2 regions of the Kluyvera sichuanensis genome follow, and region 2 is predicted to be linked to the other one. Evidence: riboswitches for the same ligand, from Rfam matches in the RefSeq annotation. Region 2 holds a riboswitch; the other holds the start of a gene.
What was found. Region 2 has a riboswitch for cobalamin ahead of btuB (TonB-dependent vitamin B12 receptor BtuB). Riboswitches for the same ligand answer to the same signal wherever they lie in the genome.
Positions count from the first base shown of each region.

Region 1: it holds a riboswitch for cobalamin, as region 2 does, so the genes downstream of both, AB2B48_RS13455 (cobyrinate a,c-diamide synthase) here and btuB (TonB-dependent vitamin B12 receptor BtuB) in region 2, are expected to answer to the same signal.

Region 1 is NZ_CP162271.1:2,765,487-2,777,594, reverse strand. Features, by position in the region: gene recB (exodeoxyribonuclease V subunit beta) at 1-666, shown strand, start outside; gene recD (exodeoxyribonuclease V subunit alpha) at 663-2,501, shown strand; gene argA (amino-acid N-acetyltransferase) at 2,639-3,970, opposite strand; gene amiC (N-acetylmuramoyl-L-alanine amidase AmiC) at 4,200-5,450, shown strand; gene cobD (threonine-phosphate decarboxylase CobD) at 5,457-6,533, shown strand; gene AB2B48_RS13460 (L-threonine kinase) at 6,518-7,387, opposite strand; cobalamin riboswitch at 7,521-7,697, shown strand; gene AB2B48_RS13455 (cobyrinate a,c-diamide synthase) at 7,793-9,166, shown strand; gene cbiB (adenosylcobinamide-phosphate synthase CbiB) at 9,163-10,122, shown strand; gene AB2B48_RS13445 (cobalt-precorrin-8 methylmutase) at 10,133-10,768, shown strand; gene cbiD (cobalt-precorrin-5B (C(1))-methyltransferase CbiD) at 10,765-11,904, shown strand; gene AB2B48_RS13435 (cobalt-precorrin-7 (C(5))-methyltransferase) at 11,898-12,108, shown strand, end outside.
Region 2 is NZ_CP162271.1:3,852,799-3,864,906, forward strand. Features, by position in the region: gene argE (acetylornithine deacetylase) at 1-1,106, opposite strand, end outside; gene argC (N-acetyl-gamma-glutamyl-phosphate reductase) at 1,260-2,264, shown strand; gene argB (acetylglutamate kinase) at 2,274-3,050, shown strand; gene argH (argininosuccinate lyase) at 3,161-4,534, shown strand; gene oxyR (DNA-binding transcriptional regulator OxyR) at 4,816-5,733, shown strand; gene sthA (Si-specific NAD(P)(+) transhydrogenase) at 5,716-7,116, opposite strand; gene fabR (HTH-type transcriptional repressor FabR) at 7,314-7,949, shown strand; gene AB2B48_RS18550 (YijD family membrane protein) at 7,965-8,321, shown strand; gene trmA (tRNA (uridine(54)-C5)-methyltransferase TrmA) at 8,356-9,456, opposite strand; cobalamin riboswitch at 9,571-9,758, shown strand; gene btuB (TonB-dependent vitamin B12 receptor BtuB) at 9,823-11,661, shown strand; gene murI (glutamate racemase) at 11,606-12,108, shown strand, end outside.

The DNA.
Region 1 (12,108 bases), 1.1 Mb from region 2:
TTTGAAGACCTCGACTTTACCCAGCCGGTGTCGCCGGAATGGATGCGTGAAAAGCTACAAAACAACGGCTTTGATGAAGCGTGGGAGCCGGTGCTGACCCGCTGGATAACCCAGGTGCTGGCTGCGCCGCTGGCGGATATCGGCATTGCGCTTAACCAGCTTAGCGAGCGGCAAAAACAGGTGGAGATGGAGTTTTATCTGCCCATCAGCCAAACGCTGGACGCGCGTGCGCTGGACGCGGTGACCCGCCGCTATGACCCGTTGTCGGCAGGTTGCCCGGAGCTGGATTTCCGCCAGGTGCGCGGCATGCTGAAGGGCTTTATCGACCTTGTGTTCCGCCACGATGGCCGCTACTACCTGCTGGATTACAAGTCCAACTGGCTTGGCGAAAACGGCGAAGCCTATACCCAAGAGGCGATGGCGCAAGCAATGCAGTCTCACCGCTATGACTTGCAGTATCAGCTCTACAGCCTGGCGCTGCACCGCTACCTGCGTCATCGCATGGCCGACTATGACTATGAGCGTCATTTCGGCGGCGTGATTTATCTGTTCCTGCGCGGCGTGGACGGCGAGGCGGGGCAGCAGGGAATCTTTACCACCCGGCCCGACCCGGCGCTGATAACGGCAATGGACGCGCTGTTTGCCGGAGAGGAGAGCAACGTATGACGCTCGAACAACGTTTACTGGAAGCCGCCGAGCAGAAGCTGCTGCGCCCGCTCGACGTGCAGTTTGCGCTGATGGTGGCAAAAGATGAGCATCCGGCGGTGATGCTCGCCGCTGCGATGCTGAGCCGCGACGCCGGGGAAGGGCACGTCTGTTTGCCGCTCTCCCATCTCAGCCCCTCTATGCAGCCGAAAGGTCGCGTCCGCGAACTCTGGCAGCAGCTGTTTGCCGAAGTGAACGTGCCGCAGGATTGGGAGACTCTATTGCTGAGCTCTGAGGCCGTTAGCGGTGGGGAACGGCCGTCGCCGCTGATCCTGAGCCGTGGCAGGCTTTATCTCAACCGCATGTGGCGCAACGAACTCACCGTGGCGCGCTTCTTTAGCGAAACCAACGCGCCGTTTGCCGTCGATGAAGCCCAGCTTGCGGCAACGCTCAACGCGCTGTTCCCGGTAAGCGATACGATCGACTGGCAAAAAGTGGCTGCTGCCGTGGCGTTGACGCGCCGTATCTCGGTTATCTCCGGCGGCCCCGGCACCGGGAAAACCACCACCGTTGCTAAACTGCTGGCGGCGCTGGTACAGATGGCGGGAACGGAGAAGTGTCGTATTCGCCTCGCCGCGCCAACCGGTAAAGCCGCGGCGCGCCTGACGGAATCGCTGGGCGCGGCGCTGCGAAAACTTGATTTAACCGACGCGCAAAAAGCGGTGCTGCCAACCGATGCCAGCACGCTGCACCGTCTGCTGGGCGCGCAGCCCGGTAGCCAGAAGATGCGCTACCACGCCGGAAACCCGCTGCATCTGGACGTGCTGGTGGTGGATGAAGCCTCAATGATTGACCTGCCGATGATGGCGCGGCTGATTGACGCGCTGCCGCCGCACGGGCGGGTCATCTTCCTCGGCGACCGCGACCAGCTGGCGTCGGTGGAGGCCGGAGCGGTGCTCGGCGATATCTGTAGCTGGGTGAACGCGGGCTATACGGTAGAGCGCGCCGCGCAGCTTAGCCGCCTGGTCGGGGCCACGGTTCCCGCCGGTGACGGCCAGATGGCAGGGGCGTTACGCGACAGTCTTTGCCTGCTGCGAACCAGCTATCGCTTTGGCAGCGACTCAGGTATTGGCCAGCTTGCCAGCGCGGTGAACCGGGGCGATAAGAAAGAGATCGATGCCGTGTTTGCCCGGCGCTTTAGCGATATTGAACTGAAACCGCAGCACTCGACTGACGACTACGCCGCAATGCTCGACGATGCGCGAGCGGGTTACGGCCACTATCTTCAACTGCTACGCGAGCAAGCCGCCCCTGAGGTCGTGCTGGCGGCGTTTGGCGAATACCAGTTGTTGTGCGCGCTGCGCGAAGGGCCGTGGGGCGTGAGCGGGCTTAACCAACAGTTTGAACAGCTGCTGACGCGCCACCGGCAGATAGTGCCGCAGCGTCATTCTCGCTGGTATGAAGGCCGTCCGGTGATGATTACGCGTAACGACAGCGCGCTGGGGCTGTTTAACGGTGATATTGGCGTGGCGCTGGATCGCGGTGACGGTATGCGCGTCTGGTTCCCGATGCCGGATGGCACCATTAAATCGGTGCAGCCAAGCCGCTTGCCGGAGCACGACACCGCCTGGGCGATGACGGTGCATAAATCGCAGGGTTCCGAGTTCACCCACGCCGCGCTGGTGCTGCCGACGCAGATTGTCCCGGTAGTGAGTCGTGAGCTGGTGTATACGGCGATTACCCGCGCGAAAGCGCGGCTGTCGATGTACGCCGATAAAAATCTGCTTATGCAGGCAATCGCCACGCGTACCGAACGGCGCAGCGGCCTGTCGGCGATTTTTGCAGAGATGGAATAGGGTCTTAAGATTTGCTCGGACTGCCCCCTCTCCCTTTTTAAGGGAGAGGGCTGGGGTGAGGGTTTAACGCCGAGCCCGCAATCCCCTCACCCTAACCCTCTCCCCAGAGGGGCGAGGGAACCGATCGGCGTACTGGCTTACACCAAATCCGTCATCAACACCTTCGACCGGCGCTGATAGTTATACAGCAGCTTCTTACTCTCCGGCAGCAGTTCCACGTCCACCGGCTTAAAGCCGCGTTCCTGGAACCAGTGAATACTGCGCGTCGTCAGCACAAACAGGTGGTTAAGCCCCATCTGCTTCGCCTGGGTGGCAATCCGCTGCAGTAACACTTCACCACGTGAGGAGCTGCGGTAATCCGGATGCACCGCCACGCAGGCCATTTCGCCAATTTTCTCTTCCGGGAAAGGATAGAGCGCGGCGCAGGCAATGGTGGTGTTATCACGCTGAATAATCGTGAATTTGTCGATCTCCATCTCCAGCTGTTCGCGGGAGCGGCGCACCAGAATACCCTGCTGCTCGAGCGGCGCAATCAGGTCAAGAATACCGCCAATATCGTTGATGGTCGCCCGGCGAATTTGCTCGGAGCTCTCCATCACAATCTGCGTACCGATACCGTCGCGGGAGAACAGCTCCTGCAACAGCGTGCCGTCTTCCTGATAGCTAATAAGGTGGCTGCGGCGCACGCCGCTACGGCAGGCTTTGACCGCACCGCGCAGGAAACGGGCGGTGCCGGAAAGGTAGTCGCCCTCTTTTTCCAGCTCTTCAATACGCGCCTGAGCTTCGTTCGGGAACAGCTCAGAGATAATGTCGCCCGCTTCGTTAAATACGCCCTGAGAGGAGCAGAAGCCGATCATCTTCTCGGCCTTCAGCTTAATCGCCAGTTGGGTGGCAATCTCTTCCGACGTCAGGTTAAAGCTTTCGCCGGTAACTGAAACGGCCACCGGTCCCATCAGCACGATAGCGCCGCTGTCGAGCTGGCGATGAATCGCTTCTTCATCGATACGACGAATGCGTCCGCTGTGGCAGTAGTCGATGCCGTCATCGACGCCCAGCGGCTGAGCGATGATAAAGTTACCGCTGACCACGTTGATATGCGCACCCTGTAACGGGGTGTTGTTCAGGCTCATCGACAGGCGGGCGGTAATATCCAACTGCAGCAGGCCCGCGGCCTGTTTCACCAGCTCAAGGGTTTTCGTATCCGTGACGCGGATATGTTTGTGATAGGTTGGCTCATGGTGATGCTCGGCCAGATTCGCATCGATCTGTGGGCGCGCGCCATAGACCAGCACCAGACGAATGCCTAAACTGTGCAGCAGGCCAATATCGTTGACGATGCTGGAAAAGTTTTCATGCTCAATGGCTTCGCCGCCAAGCATGATGACAAACGTCTTCCCCCGGTGGGCGTTAATATAGGGGACGGTATGACGAAACCCCTCTACCAGTTCGGTTCTACGTTCCTTCACCACGGCACAACCCTCAATGCATGATTATTCGTAATTACTGTATTTTTATTCTGTTTTCGGCGGAAACGCAAGCCAGAATTTGCTTAAACATTGGAAAACCTCCGGCCAAATTTCGCTGATCCAACGAATGTTTACCCTTTTATAGATGACAGTTTATGCGGCTTTGGTTAAAGTTTTCGGTCAATCGTATTATGCGAATTCTTTGTTTCTCTTTTTTTACCTGGGATGGAGCATGTCGGGAAGTCAGTCTTTGAGCCGTCGTCGCCTGCTACAAGGTGCCGGTGCCATGTGGTTGTTAAGCGTGAGTCAGGTCGGGTTAGCTGCCGTCAGTCAGGTGGTGGCGGTGCGCATATGGCCTGCGTCCAGCTACACGCGCGTAACGGTGGAGTCCAGCCGTGAGCTCAAGTATCGACAGTTTGCGTTGAGCAATCCTGACCGTCTGGTGGTCGACCTCGAAGGGGTGAACCTGAACTCGGTGCTGAAAGGCATGGGGGCGCAGATCCGCAGCGATGACCCGTTCATTAAATCCGCACGCGTAGGGCAGTTCGATCCGCAAACGGTGCGCATGGTGTTTGAGCTGAAGCAGGACGTGAAGCCGCAGTTGTTCGCCCTTGCGCCAGTGGCAGAGTTTAAAGAACGCCTGGTGATGGATCTCTACCCAGCCAGCAGCACCGAACAGCAGGATCCGCTGCTGGCGCTGCTCGAGGACTATAACAAGGGCGACCTCGAAAAGCAGGTGCCGCCGTCGCAAAGTGGCCCGCAGCCGGGCAAGGCTGGGCGCGACCGTCCGATTGTTATCATGCTTGACCCCGGCCACGGCGGCGAAGACTCCGGCGCAGTGGGTAAATACAAAACGCGGGAAAAAGACGTGGTGCTACAAATCGCCCGTCGCCTGCGTGCGCTGATTGAAAAAGAAGGCAACATGAAAGCCTACATGACGCGCAACGAAGATATTTTTATTCCGTTGAAGGTGCGGGTGGCGAAAGCGCAGAAACAGCGTGCCGACCTGTTCGTCTCTATTCACGCGGATGCGTTCACCAGCCGCCAGCCGAGCGGCTCATCGGTCTTTGCCCTGTCGACCAAAGGGGCCACCAGTACCGCGGCGAAATACCTCGCCCAGACCCAGAACGCCTCGGACTTAATCGGTGGTGTGAGCAAGAGCGGCGACCGCTACGTCGACCACACTATGTTCGATATGGTGCAGTCGCTAACCATCGCCGACAGCCTGAAGTTTGGTAAAGCGGTGCTCAAAAAGCTGGGGCAGGTGAACGACCTGCATAAAAATCAGGTGGAGCAGGCTGGCTTCGCGGTACTGAAAGCGCCGGATATTCCATCGATCCTCGTCGAAACGGCGTTTATCAGTAACGTTGAAGAGGAGCGCAAGCTCAAGACCGCCACTTTCCAGCAGGAAGTCGCTGAATCTATTCTCGCCGGGATCAAAGCCTACTTTGCCGACGGCGCAACGCTGGCGCGGCGCGGGTAACCGGCGATGTCACGGCTGAAAAGCGCCCACGGCGGCAACACGCGCGAGGCGGCGGCGCTGATGGGCCTGCGCGCCGACCAGTTGCTGGACTTCAGCGCCAATATCAATCCGCTGGGCATGCCCGAAAGCCTGAAGCAGGCGATCGTTGCCCAGCTTTCCTGCGCCGAGCGCTACCCGGACGTTGACTACCAGCAGTTGCATCAGGCGTTGGCGTCGCACCACGGCGTGCCTGCGGCGTGGTGTCTGGCGGGCAACGGCGAAACTGAATCTATTTTCACCCTCGTGCATGGTCTGAAGCCTAAGCGGGCGATGGTGGTTGCTCCGGGCTTTGCTGAGTACCGCCGGGCGCTGGAAACCATCGACTGCGCTATTGACACTTTTGCGCTTCGCGAAGAGGACGGCTGGCAGCTAACCTCACGTTTGCTTGATGCACTCACCCCCGAGGTGGACTGCCTGTTTCTCTGCACGCCGAATAACCCGACCGGGTTGCTGCCGGAACGTGCGCTGCTGCTGACGGTGGCCGAACGCTGTCGGGCGCTGAATATTGCGCTGATTCTCGACGAAGCCTTTATCGATTTTATTCCCGGCGAGCAGGGATTTATTCCGCTGCTCGCGCAAAACCCGCATATCTGGGTGCTGCGCTCGCTGACCAAGTTTTACGCCATCCCCGGCCTGCGTTTGGGCTATTTGCTTAACAGCGACGAACGGGCGGTGGCGCGGCTGCGTCAACATCAGATGCCGTGGTCGATCAACGCTTTTGCGGCGCTTGCCGGAGAAATCGTGCTGAACGACCATGAGTATCAACAGACCACATGGCGTTGGCTTGATACGGAAGGGGCGCGATTTTATCGGGCGCTGGAGAGTATTCCGGGGCTGAAGGCTTATCCGGGCAGGGCCAACTATCTGTTCCTGCGCTGTGAACGCACGGAGATTGAACTGCAGTATGCGCTGCTGCAGCGTAGGATTTTAATCCGCAGCTGCGCCAACTATCCGGGGTTGGACGGGCGCTATTTCCGCGTGGCGATTCGCAGCGAGGCGGAAAACCAGCAGCTGCTGGACGCGCTGCATCAGGTGCTGGGCTGAACCCCGCCCGCCACCGCTTTTAGCAGGTGCTGCTGCGGCCAGATTTCAGCGAGCCCGCTTTGCACCAGCGACCATTTCACATACTCCACATCGTGACGACAGCGGTCGAGCATCAGCCCGACCACGCTGCCGCTATGGGCCACGTTCAGGCCGTATAATCCGCAGGACTCTACAATCTCTAAAAGCACGTCAAAGCCCGGCTTAGGTAACAGCGTCTGGCTGGCGATGGCGCTGAGCGTCGCGGCTTCTCCCATCAGGCTGGCGCTGTTGCTGTCGCAGGCGGCCTGCACCTTTTCCCAGGCCCACTGCAGCGTGCTGGCGCTGGCCGTGAGCGCGGCCTCGCGCGGCAGACGGTGATAGTCGGCGGTACGCAGCATTAGCGGGCTTTCCAGGATCAGCAGATCGAAATCAGGCGCAGGCGCGCAGGCAATCTGCGTGCGGGCATGATGGTGGTCGAACAGCGTCAGCGCGCGGAACAGGGTGCTGTCCGTTGGCTCAAGCGAGACGCAGAGCGAAGCGAGTTCGGATTCGCTGAGTGAATGGCCCAGATGCATCGCGGTGGCTACGGCGGTCGCGGCAATGTCGGCGGTGCTGCTCGCCATCCCTTTGGCAATCGGCAGCGTCGAGTCCACTTCAATGCGCAGCGTCTGGCTCAGGGCGAGGGGATAATTCCAGTGGGCAAGCAGGGTATTGACCATGCGGCGCGTCAGCGGGCGTTCATCAGGGCGCGGCGTTCCCCGGCGCACTTCCACCGTGCTGAACCAGTCAATTGGGCAGGAGACCAGCTTTTCACTGCCCAGAATCCAGCCCTGAATCAGCTCTCCGCAGGAGCCCGGACAGCGCGCAACGCTCATGATTTCCCTTGCCTTGTGGTTCCAAATATAACTACCGTAAATAAATATACCGGTATTGTCGCAGCGCAACGAAATCATTTTACCGGGGCGCTAGAGTAACCTGCTTTTATTTTATGCGGGCCATCGTGTCGGCATAAATCTGCAATCAACAGGTTTGGCATGTTATGTGCCAGGGAAGGAGGTGTAAACCCTCCGCAGCCCCCGCTGCTGTGATGCTGACGACCCCGTAATGACCACTGATCGACCGATCGGGAAGGCCGGGTGAGGATGACGCTAAGCCAGAAGACCTGCCTGTTGATTTATTTCAACAGCTTCGGTGGGAAGCGGGTTGCTTTGCGTCGCACGGTCGTCAGGCCGGGCGAGCGCGCGGCTATACCCAAAATCCACCCTGAACAGGGTTAGGGTATGGCAGCCAGACAGCATGCATTCATTCTCGCCGGCACCGGTAGCGGCTGTGGGAAAACCACGGTGACGCTCGGCCTGCTGACGCTGCTTGAGCAGCGTGGCCTGCGGGTTCAGCCCTATAAAGTAGGGCCGGACTACCTCGATACCGGCTGGCACACCGCGCTGTGTGGCGTTGCCTCCCGCAACCTTGACGCTTTCATGTTGCCCCCCTCCATCCTTAATGCGCTGTTCAGCGAACATATGCAGCAGGCCGATATCGCCGTGATTGAAGGCGTTATGGGGCTGTACGACGGCTACGGCACCGACCCCAACTACTGCAGCAGCGCGGCGATGGCCAAGCAGCTAGGCTGCCCGGTGATTTTGCTGGTCGATGGCAAAGCGGTCTCCACCTCCATTGCCGCCACGGTGATGGGCTTCCAGCACTTCGACCCGAGCCTCAATATTGCGGGCGTTATCGTTAATCGCGTCAACAGCGAGAGTCATTTCCAGCTGTTGAAAAGCGCCATCGAACGCTACTGCGCGCTGCCGGTGCTGGGCTACGTGCCGCGTGCAGAAGGCGTGGCGCTGCCCGAACGTCATCTGGGGCTGGTGACCGCCCGTGAATCTGCGATTGATAAGCAACCATGGCAGGATTTTGCCGCAACACTATCGCGTACGCTGGATATCGACAGGCTGCTGGCTCTCACTGAACTGAGCGCGCTGCCCGCTGGTCAGTGGCCGCCGGAGCCGCTTTGCGGTGAGGGGCTGACCCTTGCGCTTGCCGACGATGAAGCCTTCAACTTTTACTACCCCGACAATCTGGCACTGCTGGCGCGCGCTGGCGTGAAGATTGTGCGTTTTAGCCCGTTGCATGATGCGGCTCTGCCCGAATGCCAGATGATCTGGCTCGGCGGCGGCTACCCGGAACTGCACGCCCAGGCGCTCGCAGGCAACAGGCCGATGCTGGCGCAACTGCGCGCCGCGCACGCGCGCGGCGTGGCGATTTACGCCGAATGCGGCGGCCTGATGTACCTTGGCACTACGCTGGAAGATAAAAACGGTGATATCCACGCGATGGCCGATATTCTGCCCGGCCACAGCAAAATGGGTACCCGACTGACCCGCTTTGGCTACTGCGAAGCGCAGGCGCTGCAGCAGACGCTGCTTGCTGCTCCCGGCGATGTACTGCGCGGCCACGAATTCCACTATTCCGATTTCACCGCGCACACGCCGGCGGTGATGGCGTGCCACAAAACCCGCGATGGCGCGGTGCTCCAGCAGTGGTCCGGCGGCTGGCAGCGCGGGAATACCTTTGCCAGCTATCTGCACCTGCATTTCGCCCAGAACCCGTCGATGCTTAACCACTGGTTTGCCGCCGCAAGGAGCGCCCAATGACGCTGCTGGCCTGGTGTCTGGCATGGGTGCTTGATTTCATTATTGGCGACCCACAACGCTGGCCGCATCCGGTGCGCTGGATAGGCAACCTGATTAACGCCGTGCAACGCGCGGTGCGTCGGGTTTGTCATTCCGACCTTGCGCTGCGCATTGGCGGTGGGGTGATGTGGCTGGTGGTGGTAGGGCTGACCTACGCCGTTTCCTGGGGCGTGCTGCACCTCGCCGCGCGCGTGCATCCGTGGCTGGGCTGGGGCGTTGAGGTATGGATGATTTTCACCGTGCTGGCCGGGCGCTGCCTCGCGCAGTCGGCGCAGGCGGTCGAACGCCCGCTGCGGGCTGGCGATCTCTCTGAGAGCCGCATTAAGTTGTCGTGGATTGTCGGGCGCGATACATCGCAGCTACAGCCGGAACAGATCAACCGCGCGGTGGTGGAGACGGTGGCGGAAAACACCGTCGACGGCATTATCGCGCCGCTCTTCTTCCTGCTGCTCGGCGGTGCGCCGCTGGCGATGGCCTACAAAGCGGTCAACACCCTCGACTCAATGGTGGGCTACAAGCACGAAAAATACCGGGCCATTGGCATGGTGAGCGCACGCCTCGACGATGTGGCGAACTTTATTCCCGCTCGCCTGAGCTGGCTGCTGATTGGCCTGGCCGCCTTTCTCTGTCGCGATAACGGCGCGCGTGCGCTGCGTATCGGCTGGCGCGACCGTAAAAATCACAGCAGCCCCAACTGCGCCTGGTCGGAAGCGGCCGTCGCCGGGGCACTGGGCATTCGCCTTGGCGGCCCGAACGACTATTTTGGCGAGCGGGTGAATAAGCCGTGGATTGGCGACGAACATCGCCCGATTGCCATTGATGATATTTTCCGAACGATTCGACTGATGTGGGTAGCGTCAACGCTTGCCCTGCTGCTGTTTATGGCAGTCAGGTTCTGGCTTGTCGGCGCGGCCTGAGGAGTACTGCATGAACTATATCCAGCAACCGCAAGCGATTGAGAGCAAGAGCTTCGAGATAATCAGCGAGATTATCGCCGACACGCGCCCGGAGTATCGTTTTGCCAGTCCGCTGCACGAAGCGATTATCAAACGGGTGATCCACACCACCGCCGACTTCGAGTGGCTGGATATTCTGTGGTTCTCGCCGGATGCATTAACCCGCCTGTGCGACGCGCTGAGCCGCCCGTGCACGCTTTACACCGACACCACCATGGCGCTCTCCGGCATTAATAAAAATCTGCTGGCGACCTTCGGCGGCGAATGCCGTTGCTATATCAGCGACCCGCGCGTAGTGCGCGAGGCCAAAGCACAGGGCATTACCCGCTCGATGGCGGCGGTGGATATTGCGGCGAAAGAAGAGGGCGACAAAGTGTTTGTCTTTGGCAACGCGCCGACCGCACTGTTCCGTCTGATGGAGCATCAAGAGCTGGACGTTGGCGGAGTGATTGGCGTGCCGGTTGGCTTCGTCGGCGCGGCGGAATCCAAAGAGGCGCTGAGCAAAAGCAGCCTGCCGGGCATTGCCGCGCTGGGGCGTAAAGGCGGCAGCAACGTCGCGGCGGCGATCGTCAACGCCATTCTCTACCACCTGCAGGGGGCGCGATGAGCGAACCCGCCTTCGACGCCCCGGTGTGGCATAACGGCAAAGCGCTGCGCAAAGGCTACACCACCGGCTCCAGCGCTACGGCGGCGGCGAAAGTGGCCGCGCTGATGGTGATGCGCCAGCACCTGATTCACCAGGTTTCGATTGTCACGCCGTCGGGCGTGACGCTGAACCTGAACGTTGAATCACCGCACGTCGAAGGCCAACAGGGTATTGCCGCCATCCGCAAAGACGGCGGCGATGATATCGACGCCACCCACGGGATGCTGATTTTCGCCCGCGTGACCGTCAACGACAGCGGTGAAATTACCCTGCGCGGCGGCGAGGGTGTGGGCACCGTCACCCGTAAAGGCATCGGGCTGCCCATCGGCAGCGCAGCGATTAATCGCACCCCGCGACACACCATTGAAACCGCCGTCCGTGAGGCGATTGGCCCGGCGCGCGGCGCCGAGGTGGAGATTTTTGCCCCGGAAGGGGAAGAGCGGGCGAAGAAAACCTATAACGCGCGGCTGGGCATTCTGGGCGGCATCTCGATTATCGGCACCACCGGCATCGTGACGCCGATGTCGGAAGAGAGCTGGAAACGATCGCTGGCGCTGGAGCTGGAGATGAAGCGCGCCGCTGGGCTGGAACGCGTGGTGCTGGTGCCGGGCAACCACGGGGAGCGTTTCGTACGCGAGCAGATGGGCATTGACTCGCAGGTGGTGGTCACCATGAGCAACTTCGTCGGCTACATGATTGAAGAGTCGGTGCGCCTTGGCTTCCGCCAGATTGTGCTGATTGGCCACCCCGGCAAGCTGGTTAAAATCGCTGCCGGAATTTTCCACACCCACAGCCATATCGCCGACGGACGCATGGAGACGCTGGTAGCCCATCTGGCGCTGCTCGGCGCGCCGCTTGAGCTGCTCACGCTGGTGAGCGAGTGCGACACCACTGAAGCCGCTATGGAGCATATCGATGCTTACGGCTTCCAGAAAATTTACAACCACCTTGCCGAACGCATCTGCCAGCGCGTGCTGGAGCGGCTGCGCTTCACGCAAAACCCACCCATCTGCGATGCCATCATGTTTGCCTTTGATAACCAGATCCTCGGCAGCAACCGCCCGATCAACGAGATCATCAAGGACATGCAATGTTAACCGTCGTCGGAATGGGCCCAGCGGGCGTGCAGCTGATGACACCGCTGGCCGCAGATGCGGTGAAACATGCCGATGCGCTGGTCGGCGGCGTACGTCATCTGGCGCAGTTTCCTGCGTTTGGCGGCGAACGCTGCCCGCTGGGGGCCAACATTGCCCAGGTGCTGGCGTGGATTGAGGAACGGCAGGCGCAAAACGTGGTGGTGC
Region 2 (12,108 bases):
GTCGGCTTAATAAAGCGCGTTTCCAGGTATTCGTCCGGCTGGTGCGCCTGGTTAATCGAGCCTGGGCCGAGAACGATGGTCGGGCACAGGGTCTGGATAAACGGTGCTTCGGTGCAGTAGTTCACCACTTCGGTCTTGGTACCGAGCAGTTTTTCCAGCACCTGAACCAGCTGGTGATCCGGCGGGCATTCGTAGCCTGGAATCGGCGGATGCAGCTCGCTAATGGTCAGGCGGCCCGGCCACTGCGTGCTGACTGGCTCAAGGGCTTCATCGAGCAGGCCGTTCAGATCGTTCAAGGTCATTCCCGGCAGCGGACGGATGTCCATGTGCAGCTCGCAGCAGGCGCAGATGCGGTTGGAAGCATCGCCGCCGTGGAGGCTACCGAGGTTGAGCGTTGGATACGGTACGGTAAACGCGTCGTAGTGATAGCGTTCTTTCAGCGAGTCGCGTAACTGCATCACGCGGCCAATCGCGTCGTGCATGATCTCAATGGCATTGACGCCGCGCGCCGGGTCGCTGGAGTGGCCAGACTGGCCCATCACGCGGATGGCGTTCGACATATGACCTTTGTGCGCGCGCACTGGCTGCAGTGAAGTTGGTTCACCGATGATGGCGCAGTCCGGGCGCAGTTCGGTGGATTCGGAGAAGTAGCGAGCCCCCGCCATGCTGGTCTCTTCATCGGCGGTGGCCAGGATATAGAGCGGCTTTTTCAGCGTCGTCACGTCAACATCACGCAGCGCATCCAGAATAAAGGCGAAGAAGCCTTTCATGTCGGCGGTGCCCAGACCGTAGAGCTTGTTGTCATGCTCGGTGAGGGTAAACGGATCGCGGGTCCAGCGCCCGTCGTCGAACGGCACGGTATCAGTATGACCGGCCAGCAGTAGCCCGCCCGCGCCGTGTCCGGTGCTGGCCAGCAGGTTAAATTTATTGCGCGTGCCGGGAACCGGCTGTACCTCAACGTTGAAGCCTAACGAGGCAAACCAGTCAGCAAGCAGAGTGATTAAAGACGCATTGCTCTGATCGAGCGCTTCTTCGGTTGCGCTGATGGAAGGAGTGCCGATCAACGCACGGTAAATCTCGATAAATGGGGGTAAATTGTTTTTCATTGTTGACACACCTCGGGTCATGATAGTATCAATATTCATGCAGTATTTGTGAATAAAAATACATTATCATTAGGCGTAAGAAAACCCACCAACGGTAGGGTGAATAGAAAACGCTTAATCAGGCAAACAGACATAAGAAGGTGAGCAGCCCCGATGTTGAATACGCTGATTGTGGGCGCGAGCGGTTACGCTGGCGCAGAGCTTGTGACCTATGTAAATCGCCATCCTCATATGAACATAACCGCTTTGACGGTCTCAGCGCAAAGCAATGATGCAGGAAAGTTAATCTCCGATTTGCATCCACAGCTGAAAGGGATTGTCGATCTGCCGCTGCAGCCGATGTCCGACATCAGCGAATTCAGTGCCGGTGTTGATGTGGTGTTCCTGGCGACCGCCCATGAAGTGAGCCACGATCTGGCCCCGCAGTTCCTTGCGGCAGGCTGCGTGGTGTTCGACCTTTCCGGTGCGTTCCGCGTCAACGACGGCGCCTTCTATGAAAAATACTACGGCTTTACCCATCAGCACCCTGAGCTGCTGGCGCAGGCGGTGTACGGCCTGGCCGAGTGGAGCGCCGAGGCGCTGAAAGAGGCGAACCTGATTGCGGTGCCGGGCTGTTACCCGACGGCGGCGCAGCTTTCTCTGAAACCCCTGATTGATGCCGATCTCCTGGATCTCAACCAGTGGCCAGTGATCAACGCCACTTCCGGCGTGAGCGGTGCCGGGCGCAAAGCCGCTATCTCTAATAGCTTCTGCGAAGTCAGTCTACAGCCGTACGGCGTGTTCACTCATCGCCATCAGCCGGAAATCGCCAGCCACCTTGGCGCAGAGGTGATTTTCACCCCGCATCTGGGCAACTTCCCGCGCGGTATTCTGGAGACGATTACCTGTCGTCTGAAGCCGGGTGTGACCCACGCGCAGGTGGCAGAAACCTTACAACAGGCCTACGGTGACAAGCCGATGGTACGTTTATACGAGAAGGGCGTTCCGGCACTGAAAAATGTGGTCGGCCTGCCGTTCTGCGATATCGGTTTTGCCGTGCAGGGCGAGCACCTGATCGTCGTGGCGACCGAAGACAACCTATTGAAAGGCGCTGCCGCACAGGCCGTGCAGTGCGCCAATATCCGTTTCGGCTTCGCTGAGACGCAGTCTCTTATTTAAGGTGTGACGATGATGAATCCATTAATTATCAAACTGGGCGGCGTGTTACTGGATAGCGAAGAGGCGCTGGAGCGTCTGTTTACCGCACTGGTGAACTACCGCGAGTCGCATCAGCGCCCGCTGGTGATTGTCCACGGCGGTGGCTGCGTAGTGGATGAGCTGATGAAACAGCTCAATCTGCCGGTGAAAAAGAAAAATGGTCTGCGCGTCACGCCTGCCGATCAAATCGACATTATTACCGGCGCGCTGGCGGGTACCGCCAACAAAACGCTGCTGGCATGGGCGAAGAAGCATGATATCGCCTCCGTTGGCCTGTTCCTCGGCGACGGCGACAGCGTGCAGGTGAGCAAACTGGATGAAGAGCTGGGCCATGTGGGTCTGGCGCAGCCGGGTTCGCCTAAACTGATTAATCTGCTGCTGGAAGGCGGTTTCCTGCCGGTGGTGAGCTCTATCGGCGTGACCGCCGAAGGGCAACTGATGAACGTCAACGCTGACCAGGCGGCAACCGCGCTGGCGGCTACGCTTGGCGCAGATCTGATTCTGCTCTCCGATGTGAGCGGCATTCTCGACGGTAAAGGCCAGCGTATTGCGGAAATGACGGCGGCGAAGGCAGAACAGTTGATCGAGCAGGGCATTATTACCGACGGGATGATTGTGAAAGTGAACGCAGCGCTTGATGCGGCACGTACCCTGGGTCGCCCGGTGGATATCGCCTCATGGCGTCACGCGGAGCAACTGCCGGCGCTGTTTAACGGCACGCCAATTGGCACGCGTATTCTGGCTTAAGTGATTTTCCCCTCACCCTAACCCTCTCCCTCAGGGAGAGGGCCGGGGTGAGGGTTGTTTTCAGGCCGGAGACTACCCGGCAAAAATAAACGAAATTAAGGAAGCATGTTATGGCACTTTGGGGTGGGCGTTTTACTCAGGCAGCGGATCAGCGGTTCAAACAGTTCAACGACTCTTTACGCTTTGACTATCGCCTGGCGGAGCAGGATATCGTTGGCTCTGTTGCCTGGTCCAAAGCGCTGGTGACGGTCGGCGTTCTGACGGCGGAAGAGCAATCTCAACTGGAAGCCGCGCTGGGCGTGCTGCTGGAAGAAGTGCGGGCAAACCCGCAGCAGATTCTGCAAAGCGATGCTGAAGATATCCATAGCTGGGTAGAAGGCAAGCTTATCGACAAAGTGGGCCAGTTGGGTAAAAAGCTGCACACCGGCCGTAGCCGTAACGACCAGGTCGCGACCGACCTCAAACTGTGGTGCAAAGATACCGTTGCTGAACTGCTGACGGCTATTCGCCAGCTGCAAAGCGCGCTGGTCGATACCGCGCAGGCCAACCAGGATGCGGTGATGCCGGGCTATACGCACCTGCAACGTGCGCAGCCGGTGACCTTTGCGCACTGGTGCCTGGCCTACGTTGAGATGCTGGCGCGTGACGAAAGCCGCCTGCAGGATACCCTCAAGCGTCTGGACGTGAGCCCACTGGGCTGCGGCGCGCTGGCGGGTACCGCCTATGAAATCGATCGTGAACAGTTGGCGGGCTGGCTGGGCTTTGCGTCCGCCACCCGTAACAGCCTGGACAGCGTTTCTGACCGCGACCACGTGCTGGAATTGCTGTCTGATGCGTCCATCGGCATGGTGCACCTGTCGCGCTTTGCTGAAGATCTGATCTTCTTTAATACCGGTGAAGCGGGCTTTGTTGAGCTGTCTGACCGCGTGACCTCAGGTTCCTCCCTGATGCCGCAGAAGAAAAACCCGGATGCGCTCGAGCTTATCCGCGGTAAGTGTGGCCGCGTACAGGGTGCGCTGACCGGCATGATGATGACCTTAAAAGGTCTGCCGCTGGCCTATAACAAAGATATGCAGGAAGACAAAGAGGGCGTATTCGACGCGCTCGATACCTGGATGGACTGCTTGCATATGGCGGCGCTGGTGCTGGACGGTATTCAGGTGAAGCGTCCACGTTGCCAGGAAGCGGCGCAGCAGGGCTATGCGAATGCCACCGAGCTGGCGGATTATCTGGTGGCGAAAGGCGTTCCGTTCCGTGAAGCGCACCATATCGTGGGCGAAGCGGTGGTCGAGGCCATTGCTCAGGGCAAACCGCTGGAGGATCTGGCGCTGGCTGACCTGCAAAAATTCAGCGCGGTGATTGGCGACGATGTTTACCCAATTCTGTCGCTGCAATCCTGCCTTGATAAGCGTGCAGCAAAAGGCGGCGTGTCGCCGAAGCAGGTAGCGCAGGCGATTAGCGACGCGAAGGCGCGCTTGGGTTAATTCTCTGCGTCCCAGCCCCTTGAAGAGAATGTAGCCCGGCCGAGCGCAGCGACGCCGGGTTTTTTACGGCCAAAAAAAAGCGGGCACGGGGCCCGCAAACGTTCATGTTGGCTTTATTTGTCGAGTTTGAGAGAAACTCCGAATCAGTGTGACGATTTCAAGGGTTAAACAAGGGTCACCTGTTTCTGTGCTGTATTATTGAACAGAACGCTTGATAGGGATAATCATTCATTGCTATTCTATCTATCGCCATGAACTATCGTGGCGATGGAGGATGAATAATGAATATTCGTGATCTTGAATACCTGGTGGCGTTAGCTGAACACCGGCACTTCCGCCGGGCGGCAGATTCCTGCCATGTCAGCCAGCCAACCCTAAGTGGGCAGATTCGTAAGCTGGAAGATGAACTGGGCGTCATGCTGCTGGAGCGAACCAGCCGCAAAGTGCTGTTCACCCAGGCGGGGCTGCTGCTGGTGGACCAGGCGCGTACCGTGTTACGCGAGGTCAAAGTGCTGAAGGAGATGGCAAGTCAGCAGGGGGAGACGATGTCCGGCCCGTTGCATATCGGCCTGATCCCAACCGTTGGCCCGTATCTGCTGCCTCATATTATTCCCATGCTGCACCAGACCTTCCCGAAGCTCGAAATGTACCTGCATGAAGCACAGACCCATCAACTGCTGGCGCAGCTCGACAGCGGTAAGCTGGACTGTGCGATTCTGGCGCTGGTGAAAGAGAGCGAAGCCTTTATTGAGGTGCCGCTGTTCGACGAGCCGATGATGCTGGCGATCTATGCCGATCACCCGTGGGCGGAGCGCGATCGCGTGCCGATGTCGGATCTGGCCGGTGAGAAGCTGCTGATGCTGGAAGACGGGCATTGCCTGCGCGACCAGGCGATGGGTTTCTGCTTTGAGGCGGGTGCGGATGAAGATACGCATTTCCGCGCAACCAGCCTGGAAACGCTGCGCAATATGGTGGCGGCGGGAAGCGGGATTACGCTGCTGCCAGCGCTCGCCGTGCCGCAGGAACGCAAACGCGATGGCGTGGTGTACCTGCCGTGCATTAAGCCAGAACCACGCCGCACCGTTGGCCTGGTCTATCGCCCGGGATCGCCTCTACGTGGCCGCTATGAGCAGCTGGCAGAGGCCGTCCGCGAAACGATGGACGGCCATTTTGACAGTGCGTTAAAACAGGCGGTTTAAGCCGTTTAGCGCCGCTACCCGATAGGCTTCCGCCATGGTTGGGTAGTTAAAGGTGGTGTTAACGAAGTACTCAATGGTGTTACCACCACCTTTCTGCTCCATAATCGCCTGGCCGATATGAATAATTTCGGCCGCGCGCTCGCCAAAGCAGTGAATGCCGAGGATCTCCTTGGTCTCCCGATGGAACAGGATCTTCAGGCTTCCCACGCTCATACCGACGATTTGCGCTCGGGCCAGGTGTTTAAACTGCGCACGACCTACTTCATACGGCACTTTCATCGCGGTCAACTGCTGTTCGGTTTTGCCGACGGAGCTGATTTCCGGAATGGTATAGATGCCGGTCGGGATGTCTTCAATCAGGTGCGCGGTGGCTTCACCTTTCATCAGCGCCTGCGCGGCAATACGGCCCTGATCGTAGGCAGCAGAAGCCAGGCTCGGATAACCGATAACATCGCCGACGGCATAGACGTGCGGCAGCGCGGTTTGGTACATGCTGTTCACTTTCAGCTGACCGCGGCCATCGGCCTGTAGCCCGATGTTTTCCAGCGACAGCGAATCGGTGTTACCGGTACGACCGTTGGCGAACAGCAGGCAGTCCGCTTTGAGCTTCTTGCCGGACTTCAGGTGCATGATCACGCCGTCGTCCACGCCTTCAATCTTCTCGTACTCTTCGTTGTGGCGAATGACGACGCCGCTGTTCCAGAAGTGGTAAGAGAGCGAATCTGACATTTCCTGATCGAGGAAGGCCAGCAGACGGTCGCGGGTGTTGATGAGATCAACCTTAACGTCCATTCCGCGGAAGATAGACGCATATTCGCAGCCGATAACCCCTGCACCGTAGATAATCACGTGGCGAGGTTCATGGTGCAGGCTGAGAATCGAGTCGCTGTCGTAAATACGCGGGTGGGTAAAGTCGACGTCAGCCGGGCGATACGGGCGTGAGCCGCAGGCGATCACGAACTTATCGGCGGTGAGCGTTTCGACGGAACCGTCCGGGCACTCCAGCGCGATGGTGTGCTCATCGACGAAGCGAGCGTCGCCCTGCAGCATTTCACAGTGATTACGCTCATAAAAACCCTGACGCATGCGCGTTTGCTGATTGATTACGCTATCGGCATGATTCAGGATGTCGGCAAATGAGGAGCGGAGAAGTCGGCTGTGGTCGCTGTAGAGAGGGTTCTGGTTGAATTCGATAATACGGCTAACGGCATGGCGAAGGGCTTTGGACGGGATGGTACCCCAGTGGGTACAGCCGCCGCCGACATTATGATAACGCTCAATAACGGCGACACGGGCTCCTTGCTTCACCAGACCCATAGCAGCACCTTCGCCGCCGGGGCCGGAACCAATTACTATTGCATCATAATCGTAGGAATGTGGCATGGTAAGGCTTACCTGTTCTTATACATAAAAGCAACAGAATCATAACATCATCGAAGTAATAACCCAATTATCGTTGGGCTTTTTTCATACGAAATAGCATAAATAGCATGTAAACAATCATTAACAAAGCTGCGTAAGTCGATTCGTTTTAATCTCTGGTATAGTGCCAGCACGGCTTGTGGAAGGATTCAGTCATCGTGATGGGTGTTAGAGCGCAACAAAAAGAAAAAACCCGGCGTTCGCTGGTGGAAGCGGCATTTAGTCAATTGAGTGCCGAACGTAGCTTTGCCAGCCTGAGCCTGCGCGAAGTGGCGCGCGAGGCAGGGATTGCGCCAACCTCCTTTTATCGTCATTTCCGCGATGTGGATGAGCTTGGGTTGACTATGGTCGACGAGAGCGGCCTGATGCTGCGTCAACTGATGCGCCAGGCGCGACAGCGTATCGCCAAAGGCGGCAGCGTTATCCGCACTTCCGTCTCAACCTTTATGGAATTTATCGGCAATAACCCGAACGCCTTCCGCCTGCTGCTGCGCGAACGTTCTGGCACCTCTGCGGCATTTCGTGCCGCGGTAGCCCGCGAAATTCAGCATTTTATCGCGGAACTTGCCGACTATCTAGAAATCGAAAACCATATGCCTCGTGCGTTCACGGAAGCGCAGGCTGAGGCAATGGTGACTATTGTATTTAGCGCGGGTGCAGAGGCTCTGGACGTAAGCCCTGAGCAGCGCCGTCAGCTGGAAGAGCGGCTGGTGCTGCAGTTACGGATGATCTCCAAGGGCGCATACTACTGGTATCGCCGTGAACAAGAGAAGATGACACATCAGTCCGAATAAGGTGGTAGACGAGCAATGAAACAGTCAGGTCAAGATAAAGGTACGCTGCTGCTGGCGCTGTTGGCTGGCTTATCGATTAACGGGACGTTTGCGGCACTGTTCAGCTCCATCGTGCCTTTCTCTATATTCCCTATTATTGCGCTGGTGCTGACGGTGTACTGCCTGCATCAACGTTACCAGAATCGTACGATGCCAGTCGGGTTACCGGGCCTGGCGGCCGCCTGCTTTATTCTTGGCGTGCTGTTGTACAGCACCGTGGTGCGCGCGGAGTACCCGGATATCGGTTCTAACTTCTTCCCGGCGGTACTGTCGGTGGCGATGGTCTTCTGGATTGGCGTGAAACTGCGGAGCCGCAAGCAGGAACAGCAATAAGTTGTAGGCCGGATGAACCGGCCTACTTTCAGCCTTACTTCTTCGTTAACAGCACACCGCATTCCATATGATGGGTATACGGGAACTGATCGAACAGCGCCAGGCGTGTCACATTGTGCGTCTGGCTTAACGTTTCCAGGTTCTGGCACAGCGTCTCTGGGTTACAGGAGATGTACAGAATGTTCGGATACGCCTGCACCATCTTCTCGGTTTCGCTGTCCAGCCCGCTGCGCGGCGGATCGACGAAAATCGTCTCGCATTGGTAGCTTTTCAGGTCAATGCCTTGCAGACGGTTAAATTCCCGCACGCCGTTCATCGCCTGAGTAAACTCTTCTGCCGCCATGCGGATGATCTGCACGTTGTCTATCTGGTTAGCGGCGATGTTGTACTGCGCGGCAGCGACGGATGGTTTGGCAATTTCAGTCGCCAGAACGCGGTCAAAGTTGCGCGCCAGCGCCAGCGAGAAGTTACCGTTACCGCAGTACAACTCCAGCAGGTCACCGTGTGAATTCTGCGTAGCATCCAGCGCCCACTCCAGCATCTGAATATTCATGGCGGCGTTCGGCTGGGTAAAGCTGTTTTCCACCTGACGGTAGATCATCTCTTTGCCCGCTACCGGCAGACGTTCGTCGATATAGTCCTGATCCAGCGCAATTTTGGTTTTGGTTGCACGGCCAATCAGGTGCACGTTCAGACCCTGTGCGCGCAGCGCGTCACGCAGCGCTTCGGCCTGCTCACGCCATTCGTCATCGAGCTTTTTATGGTACAGCAGCGAGACGACAGCTTGATTGCTCAGCGTCGTGAGGTAATCAATCTGGAACAGCTTGTGGCGCAGCGCGTGGTTATCGCGAACGCCGTCGAGCACGGCAGTCATCAGGGTATTGATGAGCTGGCTTGCCGCAGGGAAGGCGTCTACGCGGATGCGGTTCTTGGTCTGCTGGTCGAACATGATGTGGTACAGGTCATCACCGTCGTGCCAGATGCGGAATTCTGCGCGCATCCGGTAATGGCTGACCGGCGAGCGAAACACCTCCGGCGCAGGTGCGCTAAACGGCGTCATCATCGTTTGCAGGCGAGTGACTTTCTCGGCGAGCTGAGCGTCGTACTGTTCGGTTGGGAGATGTTCGGGGGTCATGAGGCATCCTGAATAATAAAAGTACGCGGGGATTGTAGGGCTTGTTCAGGGGATGTCCAGCGCCGATGACGGTGAAAATCATAAATAGCAGTCTGGACATCCATATGTAACTAAATGTAGCATCCTCGTACCGGTCCTGTGAGTTAAAAGGGAACCCAGTGTAAATCTGGGGCTGACGCGCAGCGGTAAGGAAGGTAAGAGATGAGTGCATTCAATGCAGACACTGCGGCGTGCCGTGGGAAGTCATCGCCTCTTTATATAACCTCCAAGCCCGAAGACCTGCCGGATAACGTCGCATGGGGTTTTATCGTCGCGAGCAACTGATAAAACCTGCGGCATCCCTTTTCTATTTGGATGCTTTTAAAAATGATCAAAAAAGCTTCGCTGATGACGGCATTATCCGTCACGGCATTTTCCGGCTGGGCGCAGGATGCTAGCTCGGATACCCTCGTCGTTACTGCTAACCGTTTTCAGCAACCCCTCAGTGCCGTACTTGCCCCTATCACCGTTGTTACGCGCCAGGAAATTGATCGCTGGCAATCGACCTCCGTGAATGATGTCCTTCGTCGCCTGCCGGGTGTCGATATTGCCCAAAGCGGCGGTATGGGACAACTTTCGACTATTTCTATCCGTGGCACCAACGCCAGCCATGTCCTGGTTCTGATTGACGGTGTGCGTCTGAATTTAGCCGGTGTGAGCGGTGCGGCCGATCTCAGCCAGTTCCCAATATCGCTGGTACAACGTATTGAATACATTCGCGGGCCGCGTTCCGCTGTTTATGGTTCTGATGCGATTGGTGGCGTGGTGAATATCATTACCACGCAAGACAGCCCGGGGACGGAATTAACCGCCGGTATGGGCAGTAACGGTTACCAGAACTATGACATCTCAACACAGCAACAGTTGGATGAGAATACGCGTGTTACGCTGATGGGGGATTATGCCTATACCAAGGGTTTTGACGTTGTTGCCTACGGCAGCACTGGTTCACAGGCTCAACCCGACAAGGATGGTTTTCAGAGTAAGACGCTTTATGGCGCGCTGGAACATAACTTCTCCGACACCTGGAACGGATTTGTACGCGGCTATGGCTATGATAACCGGACCGATTATGACTCCTACTATGCTCCGGGGTCTCCGTTAGTCGATACACGCGAACTCTACAGCCAGAGTTGGGACGCCGGGCTGCGCTTTAATGGTGAACAGATTCAGTCACAACTGGTATCCAGCTATAGCCATAGTAAAGACTACAACTATGATCCTGACTATGGCCGTTACGACTCCTCGGCAACTCTTGATGAGATGAAGCAATATAATGTTCAGTGGTCAAACAGCATGGTGGTGGGCCACGGTAACGTTGGTGCAGGTATTGACTGGCAAAAGCAAACCACAGAACCTGGCACAGGGTATGTCACGGACGGTTACGATCAACGTAATACCGGCCTCTATCTGACGGGATTACAACAACTCGGTGACTTCACCTTTGAAGGTGCCGCGCGCAGTGATGATAACTCCCAGTTTGGTCGCCATGGCACATGGCAAACCAGTGCTGGATGGGCGTTTATTGACGGTTATCGTTTTATTGCCTCCTACGGTACTTCTTACAAAGCACCTAACCTGGGGCAGTTGTACGGCATGTATGGCAATGCAAACCTGGACCCTGAAGAGAGTAAGCAGTGGGAAGGGGCATTCGAAGGGCTGACGGCAGGGGTAAACTGGCGTTTGTCAGGCTATCGTAACAATATCGATAACATGATTGATTACGACACCCATGCGAAGAAATACTATAACGAAGGGAAAGTGCGTATCAAAGGCGTTGAGGCGACGGCAAACTTTGATACCGGTCCGCTGGCGCACACGCTAAGCTACGATTATGTGGATTCCCGCAATGTGATTACCGACAAGCCGGTGCCGCGTCGTTCCAAACAGCAGGTGAAGTATCAACTTGACTGGCAGGTCTATGATTTTGACTGGGGCCTGACGTATCAATATCTGGGAACCCGCTATGATAAGGACTATGTTACCTACCAGCCGGTGAAAATGGGCGGCGTTAGCCTGTGGGATCTTGCGGTGTCATATCCGATCACCTCACACCTGACCGTTCGTGGTAAAATAGCCAACCTGTTCGATAAAGATTACGAGACAGCATATGGCTACCCAACTGCAGGACGGGAATACACCTTGTCTGGCAGCTACACCTTCTGAACCACGTCCTACCGTACTGGTGTTTGACTCCGGTGTCGGTGGGCTGTCGGTCTATGATGAGATCCGGCATCTCTTGCCGGATCTCCATTACATCTACGCCTTCGATAACGTCGCGTTCCCCTATGGGGAGAAGAGCGAAGCGTTTATCGTTGAGCGCGTTGTTGAAATTGTCACTGCGGTACAGGCGCGTTACCCGCTTTCCCTGGCGGTGATTGCCTGTAACACGGCCAGTACGGTCTCTTTGCCCGCGCTGCGCGACAAGTTTGCCTTCCCGGTTGTGGGCGTTGTACCGGCTATCAAACCGGCAGCGCGTCTGTCGGCTAACCGTATTGTGGGCTTACTGGCAACGCGGGGTACGGTCAAACGTCCTTATACCCATGAGCTGATTGCTCGCTTTGCCAATGAATGCCGCATCGAGATGCTGGGCTCTGCCGAGCTGGTGGAACT